DNA from 2 places in the Clostridium sp. ETTB3 genome. Region 1 is predicted to be linked to the other one. Evidence: a T-box and tRNA genes for the amino acid it is inferred to sense, from the RefSeq annotation. Region 1 holds a T-box; the other holds one or more tRNA genes.
The links. The T-box of region 1 lies ahead of metG (methionine--tRNA ligase). A T-box ahead of a tRNA ligase gene usually reads a tRNA of that ligase, here a tRNA-Met.

Region 2: it encodes a tRNA-Met, which carries the amino acid that the T-box ahead of metG (methionine--tRNA ligase) is inferred to sense. The anticodon was not compared.

What each region holds. Positions count from the first base shown of each region.
Region 1 covers NZ_CP199832.1:104,427-109,022, forward strand. Annotated here, with positions in the region: gene ACUN06_RS00485 (Na+/H+ antiporter NhaC family protein) at 1-110, shown strand, start outside; gene ACUN06_RS00490 (FUSC family protein) at 506-1,003, opposite strand; T-box leader at 1,190-1,427, shown strand; gene metG (methionine--tRNA ligase) at 1,685-3,628, shown strand; gene metG (methionine--tRNA ligase) at 3,788-4,596, shown strand, end outside.
Region 2 covers NZ_CP199832.1:951,794-956,389, forward strand. Annotated here, with positions in the region: gene ACUN06_RS04695 (sensor histidine kinase) at 1-951, shown strand, start outside; gene ACUN06_RS04700 (undecaprenyl-diphosphate phosphatase) at 994-1,833, opposite strand; gene ACUN06_RS04705 (cysteine hydrolase family protein) at 2,038-2,583, shown strand; tRNA gene ACUN06_RS04710 (tRNA-Met) at 2,646-2,721, opposite strand; gene nifJ (pyruvate:ferredoxin (flavodoxin) oxidoreductase) at 2,893-4,596, shown strand, end outside.

The sequences.
Region 1 (4,596 bases):
GATATATTCCAGCAGGATTTGGAGTGCCAGTATATGTAGTATTACCACTTTCCTTAATAGCATTATTTATAGGGGTTCAATTATTTGGTAAAAAGGTTGAAGAAGCTTAAGTAATAAGTAAAATAAAAAAGGAATTTTTCTAGTTAGTAGTTTGTAGTTAGTAGTTGTAGATGGGGCTGTTGCACTAAATAATTAGTGTACAGCCCCTTTTTAGCAAAAAATAAAACATTAATTCCATGAACTTGAGTTTTTGCTGTATATGTATATCTAGAGGAAGTACTTACCTTACTCATTAAAGTTATTATAATAGAAGTTCCAATTGAACTTGCAACTTGTATTAATGTATTATTAGCAGCATTTCCATGAGCATATAAATTTTTATGTAATGAATTTAAACTGAAGTGATTAATGGCATCATAAGCATTGATATTGCTAACATTATTTTATTCAATGATATTAATAAAAAACTCATCTAATAAAAGATGAGCCAATAATGATATTTTTATTATTTATGGGGTGGTGGAGTTATAAGTTTATTAACTAATATTGAAATTACTATTCCAAGCAATGTTTCTATTATTCTATTAGTTGCATAATATAAAGGGTCACTATATGCATGTGCAGTAGTTACTCCTAAAAATGCTATGCAAGTTATGTTTATAGCTCCAGGTCTTTTTAAAATATTACATAAATAAATCATTAAAATAATTCCAAGAGAAATAATTATGTATATAAGTAGTTTTGAAATAAAATGATTGCTAATATAATTTTCTAGTGTTCTAAAAAAGAATAAGAATATTAAACCAAAACAAGCTCCCAGTATAGTTCCAGCACCTCTGTTTATACCCATATGAATTGAGTTATATACAGTGTCTTGCAAGCATATTATAGCTGTAAGACACGCAAAGAATGGCTCACTAGGTAATAGTGCTAAGCATATAAAAACAGCTATACCAGATTTTATTGTTCTAAGTCCAATTTTAGGTAGTTTTAAATTTTTCATAATTAAGCCTCCTATCTCCTTAGATATTATAACTAAGAAATTTGTAGATTTCACTAGTTATTAACAAGTTTTATAGTATTTTTAATAATTATGAAGATTTTAAAAAGATTAGGAAATAATAAAGTTAAGAATAAAATAAATAGAAATTGGTTTGACAGTTTTTACATTTTAGAATATTATAAATTAATAAAGACATAGAAGAGAAGAGTAATTTTGGAATGTATCTAAAGAGAGTTAGAATAGGTGAAAGCTAGCGGTACTGAACTTGATGAAGATGGTCTTGGAGTTGATTATCTGAGCTTATATAAGTTAGGATAATACGGTAGCAACCGTTATATTGCAAGGTGATAATAGTCACCTAATGAGATATTTATTGTGAGATAAATATAAAATAGAGTGGTAACGCGTATATAACGTCTCTATATGGGCATAAATGCCTATATAGAGACGTTTTTATAGTTGGGAGTTAGTAGTTAAGGAAAAAATTCAGTTTAGGATGAATTTTATAAGAATATATTTTTAAGGGGCTATATCACTAAAACTTTTATACACAATATATTGTTTTAAAAAATAAAAATTAATACAATATATTGTAGTATTTATTCTTAATGCGACATCCCCATCATTAACTACAAACTAACTACAAACTATCTAAAGACTAATTAAAGAGGAGGAAGAAAAATGACAAAGAAACCATATTATATAACTACGCCAATTTATTATCCATCAACTAAATTACACATTGGTAATACTTACACAACAGTAGCTGCCGATGCTTTAGCTAGATTTAAGAGATTAAATGGATATGACGTTATGTTCTTAACAGGAACTGATGAACATGGTCAAAAAATTCAAAGAATAGCTGAGGAAAAGGGAATAACACCAAAGGAACACGTTGATGAAATAGTTGCTGGAATTAAGGAACTATGGAGTATGATGAATATAAGTTATGATAAATTTATAAGAACTACTGATGATTATCATAAGGAAACAGTTCAAAAAATATTTAAAAAATTATATGATCAAGGTGATATATATAAATCTTCTTATGAAGGATTATACTGTACTCCATGTGAATCTTTCTGGACAGAAACTCAATTAGTTAATGGAAATTGTCCTGATTGTGGAAGACCAGTTGAAAAATCAAAGGAAGAAGCTTATTTCTTCAAAATGAGTAAATATGCTGATAGATTAATGAAGTATATTGATGAGCATCCAGAATTTATTCAACCAGAATCAAGAAAAAATGAAATGGTTAATAACTTCTTAAAACCAGGATTACAAGATCTTTGTGTATCAAGAACAAGCTTTAATTGGGGAGTTCCAGTAACTTTTGATGAAAAGCATGTAGTTTATGTTTGGATAGATGCATTATCTAACTATATATCTGCTTTAGGGTATGGAACTGAAAATGATGAATTATTTAAAAAGTACTGGCCGGCAGATGTTCATTTAATAGGTAAGGATATTTTAAGATTCCACACTATTTATTGGCCAATCATGTTAATGGCTTTAGGTGAAGAATTACCAAAACAAGTATTTGGTCATGGATGGTTACTTGTTGATGGTGGAAAAATGTCAAAATCTAAGGGAAATGTTGTTGACCCAGTAGTTTTAGTTGATAAATTTGGTGTTGATGCAGTTAGATATTATTTATTAAGAGAAATTCCATTTGGAGCAGATGGATTATTTAATAATGAAATATTTATAAAGAAAATTAATTCAGATCTTTGTAATGACCTTGGTAATTTATTATCAAGAACAGTTGCAATGATTGAAAAATATTTTGATGGAATAATACCAGCACCAACTGCAAAAGAAGATATTGATAATGAATTAATTACTTTAGCTTTAGAAACTCCAGTTAAGATAACAAAAGCAATTGATAACTTAAGAATTCCAGAAGCATTAGAATATACATTTGATCTTATAGGAAGAGCTAATAAATATATTGATGAAACAACTCCTTGGATTCTTGCAAAAGATGAAGAAAAGAAAGAAAGATTAGGTACAGTTTTATATAACTTAGCTGAAGCTTTAAGATTTGCATCTGTATTATTATCTTCATTCTTACCAAGTACAAGTGAAAAAATTAATGAACAATTAAATATCACTACAACAACTTGGGATTCATTATTAGGATTTGATGGAACAACTCCAGGAACTGAAGTTAAAAAAGGTGAAGCTTTATTCCCAAGAATAGATGTTGTTAAGACTTTAGAGGAATTAGAAGCTATGAGATTAGCTCAATTAGAAGCTAATAAACCAAAAGAAGAATATAAAATGCAACCAATTAAAGAAGAAATAACTATAGAGGATTTTGAAAAAATAGATTTAAGAGTTGTTAAAGTATTAGAATGTGAACCAGTTAAAAAAGCTAAGAAATTATTAAAATTAAAGGTTGATTTAAATGGTGAAGAAAGACAGATTATTTCAGGAATAGCAATGCATTATAAACCAGAAGAATTAGTAGGTAAATATGTAGTTTTAGTTGCTAATTTAAAACCTGTTACTTTAAGAGGAGAATTATCACAAGGAATGATAATTGCAGCAGCTACAGATGATGATAGCGTATTAAACTTAGTAAATCCAGGTGAACTACCAACAGGAAGCGTTGTAAGATAGTTAATAGCTTCTTTTAGTTTCAAGTTTCAAGTGATAAGTTTCAAGTTAAGGTATAAATTTAGCAAATGCTAAATTTAATAAATATATTTTCAGAAACTCCGTTAAGGAGTTTCTACACTAACTTGTCACTTGCCACTAATTTAAAAGGGGGTGTTTTTAATGAATATTATTATAGGAAATGCATGGCCATATGCAAATGGACCACTACATTTAGGAAGAATTGCAGTTTTACTTCCAGGAGATATATTAGCAAGATATCATAGAATGATGGGAGATGAGGTTATTTTTCTTTCAGGAACTGATTGCCATGGTACACCTGTAACTATTAAAGCAAAAGAAGAAGGAATAATGCCTATACAAGCAGTAAAAAAATATCATGCAGAATTTCAAAAGTGTTTTAAATCATTGGGATTTTCTTTCGATATTTTTGAAAAGACACACTCAAAATTTCATGAAGAAAAGGTTAAGGAATTTATATTAGAGCTATATAATAAGGGCTATATATATGAAAAAAATGTAGAACAAGCATATTGCGAAAAATGTAATGAATATTTGGCTGATAGATATATTGTTGGAAAATGTCCACATTGTGGTGAAGAAGCAACTGGTGACGATTGTGAAAATTGCAATGGGGAATTTGAAATTAATGAATTATTAGATATAAGATGCAAAATTTGCAATTCAAGGCCTGTCTTAAAAGAAACAAAACATTTATTTTTTGCTTTATCAAAGTTTGAAGAAGATGTTAAAAGAGTGTATGAAAATCAAGATGGATGGAGAGAAAATGCTAAGAGAATACTAAAAAGATATTTAGATGAAGGTTTAAGAGATAGAACAGTAACTAGGGATTTTAATTGGGGTGTTGATGTTCCATTAGATGGTTATGAAGATAAAAAAATATTCGTTTGGATAGAAGCTGTTATGGGATATTTAACTGCAAGTATGAAATGTCTTAAAGAAAGAGGAGA
Region 2 (4,596 bases), 850 kb from region 1:
AATTCAATTTTAACTTTTATAGCATATATAATCTTAATAGCTGGATTATATATAGAAATGATTAGAAGAATAGAGCTAAATAATATATTAAATAATAAAGTTAATAACTTAATGGGATTTGAAAAAAAATATAATGAAATAAAGGAAATAGAAAAAGCAAAAACACAATTTTTTGCAAATTTATCACATGAAATTAAAACTCCAATAAATATAATTTATTCATGCTTTCAATTACTTGATATTAACAAGGAAAAGGGTGAAACTGAATTATGGAATTCATATAATAAATATTATGGAACTATAAAACAAAATTGTTATAGATTATTAAGATTAGTTAATAATCTTGTTGATATTACTAAAATAGATTCTGGGTTTATGAAATTAAATTTTATAAATTATGAAATTGTAAGTTTAGTAGAAGATATTACTTTATCAATTGTTCCATATGTAGAATCAAAAAATATTACTGTTTTATTTGATACATATGTTGAAGAGTTAGTTATTAAATGTGATCCAGAAAGTTTAGAGAGGGTTATACTAAATTTACTATCTAATGCTGTAAAATTTTCCAATGAAAATGGAAATATAACTGTATTGTTAGATGCTAATAAGGATTTTGTTATTATTAAAGTAAAAGATGATGGTATAGGAATAGCACCAGAGGTTAGTGATTATGTTTTTGAAAGGTTTGCACAAGAGGATAAGTCTTTTAATAGAAAGAAGGAAGGTAGTGGAATAGGTTTATCTTTAGTTAAATCTCTTGTTGAACTTCATGGAGGAGTAGTATATTTAGAAAAGAGTGTTGAACAAGGTTGTGAATTTGTGATAAAGCTTCCTAATAAAATCTTAGATGAAAGCAAAAATGAAGAAATTAAATCTATTGATATAGATAATAAACCGTTAATACAAAAGGTTAATATAGAATTTTCAGATATATATGAATTATATTAAGAAAGGCTGAGTTGTTTTAACTCAGCCTTTCTTATGTAAATATTATTTAATAATATAGAAATAAGCTAGTACTAAAATACCAAGTATTATTCTATACCATCCAAATACTTTAAAATCATTACTCTTTATATAAGACATAAGGAATTTTATTGCTATAATTGATACTATAAAAGCAACAAAAGTTCCAACTGATAATATAGCAACTTCATTTCCAGTCATAACAAATCCAGTTTTTAATGCAAATTTAACAAGCTTTAAAGCACTTGCTCCTAACATAACAGGAATAGCAAGGAAGAATGTAAATTCAGCAGCTATTGTTCTAGATACACCTATTAATAAAGCACCAACTATTGTTGCACCTGAACGAGATGTTCCAGGAAAAACAGCGGCAATTAGTTGGAAAATACCAATCATAATAGCAACAGTATATGTTATTTTTGATAAACTATTAATTTTAGGGCTTTTACCTTTATTATAGTTTTCAATAATAATAAATAATATACCAAATAAAATTAACATAATAGCAACCGTCGTTGGATTATAGAATAATTCATTTAATTTATCATCAAATAAAACTCCAACAATTGCAGCAGGAACACAGGCAATTAATATTTTAACCCACATTATAATTGTATCTTTTTCAATTTTAAGACCATTTTCAACTTTAAAAGGCCATATTTTTTTCCAGTATAATAGGATAACTGCCAAAATAGCACCTAACTGAATTACAACTAAAAACATTTCCATAAATTCAGGAGACATATTAAGTTTTAAAACTTCATCAACTAAAATCATATGTCCTGTACTACTAATAGGAAGCCATTCAGTTATACCTTCAACTATTCCTAAAATTATGGCTTTAATAATTTCTAAAAATTCCATTAAATTACCTCCACAATTTAACTATAATTAATTTATACTTTATTATTATATAAAAAAATGGTTATTTATTAAAGATAAAAAAATAAATAACATAAATTTTATCTTATTTATTAATAAAGGAATAAAAAGTGTATATACATTAGTAACATTTATAATAAGATTATGATAAAATATATTTAAATAATTAATATTTGGAGGGATAATATGGAAAAAGTATTAGTTGTTATTGATTATCAAAATGATTTTGTTAATGGTTCTTTAGGATTTAAAAGAGCAGAGGAATTAGAAAATGGAATTTATGAAAAGGTAATAAGCTACTTAAAGGATGGGCATAAGGTTATATTTACATATGACACTCATTCAGAAAATTATTTAGAAACAAGGGAGGGGAAGAATTTACCTATTTTACATTGTAGAATGAATACTGAAGGTCATAGGCTTTATGGAAAAGTGAATGAATTTGTTAATGATGAAAATACAATTCATTTAAATAAATATTCTTTTGGAATTTCACCACAAGAAATTATTAGATTAAGTGAAAAGCTTGGTGATAATATAGAACAAATAGAATTTGTTGGTGTAGTAACTAATATATGTGTAATTAGTAATATAGTAATGTTTCAATCTAAATATATTAATTCAGAAATAATTGTTGATGCAAGTTTATGTGCAAGCTTTGATAAAAAACTTCATGAAAAAGCTTTAGATGTAATGGAAGGTTTACAAGTGAAGGTTATAAATAGAAAATAAATTTATAAGGGCTATTAATTATTATAAAAGTAAAAAGGTATGTCTTATGACATACCTTTTTTTGGTTGCGGGAGAAGGATTTGAACCTACGACCTTTGGGTTATGAGCCCAACGAGCTACCTACTGCTCCATCCCGCGTTGATATTCTATTTATATTATTAGTATAAACCTAAAAAAATATACAGTCAATATAAATGTTAAAAAAAGGCAAAAAATTTTAATAAAAAATACATATTATTTCTTAAATTTTTAATACTAATAAAGAATGCAAAATATAAAATTAAATATTAAAAAAAGAGAGGTAAGACTATGAGAAAAATGAAGACTATGGATGGTAATACTGCAGCTGCATATGTATCTTATGCATACACAGAAGTAAGTTCAATATATCCTATAACACCATCATCACCTATGGCTGAGCATATAGATGAGTGGGTTGCACAAGGAAAGAAAAATATATTTGGAGAAAAGGTAAAAGTTATTGAAATGCAATCAGAAGCAGGGGCAGCAGGTGCACTTCATGGAATACTTCAAAGTGGAGCATTAGGAACTACATATACAGCATCACAAGGATTATTACTTATGATACCTAATATATATAAGATGGTTGGTGAAAGGTTGCCAGCAGTTTTTCACGTAGCTGCAAGAGCTTTAGCAACTTCATCATTAAGCATATTTGGAGATCATCAAGATGTTATGGCTGCAAGAGCTACAGGATGTGCAATGCTAGCAGAAGGATCTGTTCAAGAAGTAATGGATTTATCTCCTGTAGCTCATTTATCAGCACTTAAGGCAAAAATACCTTTTATGAATTTTTTTGATGGATTTAGAGTTTCTCATGAAATACAAAAAATAGAGGTTTTAGAATATGAAGAATTAGCTAATCTTTTGGATTATAAAGCATTAGAGGAGTTTAGAAAAAATGCTTTAAATCCAAGTCATCCTGTAACAAGAGGAACAGCACAAAATCCAGATGTTTATTTTCAATTATGTGAATCATTAAATAAATATTATGATGATATACCTTCTATAGTAGAAGAATATATGGGGAAAATTACTGAATTAACAGGAAGAGAGTATCATTGCTTTGATTATTATGGAGCAGAGGATGCTGATAGAATAATAATTTCTATGGGTGCTATAAATGAAGTTATTGAAGAAACAATTGATTATTTAAGAAATAAGGGAGAAAAGGTTGGACTAATAAAAGTAAGGCTATATAGACCTTTTAGTATTGAAAGATTATTAAATTGTATACCAAGTACTGTTAAAAAGATAGCAGTATTAGATAGAACAAAGGAACCAGGTTCAATAGGAGAGCCACTTTATTTAGATATTTTAAGAGCTGTAAATGAAATAGAAAATCCACCAAAGGTAATAGGTGGAAGATTTGGATTAGGTTCTAAAGACCCTTATCCTTCTGATATAGCTGCAGTATATGAAAATTTAGCAAGTGAAACACCAAAAAATAGATTTACTATTGGAATAATAGATGATATTACCAATAATTCATTAGAACCTATTAAGGAAGTTGATGTAACAACTGAAGGAACTACAGCATGTAAGTTTTGGGGATTAGGTTCAGATGGAACAGTTGGAGCAAATAAAAGTGCAATTAAAATTATTGGAGATCATACTAATATGTATGCTCAAGGATATTTTTCATATGATTCAAGAAAATCTGGAGGAATAACAATTTCACATTTAAGATTTGGAAAAAATTCAATAAAATCACATTATGATATAGATAAGGCTGATTTTGTTGCATGTCATAATCAATCATATGTATATTCATATGATTTACTTAATGGATTAAGGAAAAATGGAGTTTTTGTTTTAAATACAATTTGGAGTATAGATGAATTAGATAAAAAGTTACCAGCAACGATAAAAAAATATATAGCTGAAAATAATATTAATTTTTATATAATCAATGCAATTAAAATTGCCCAAGAAATTGGTTTAGGTGGAAGAATTAATATGATAATGCAATCAGCATTTTTTAAAGTTGCT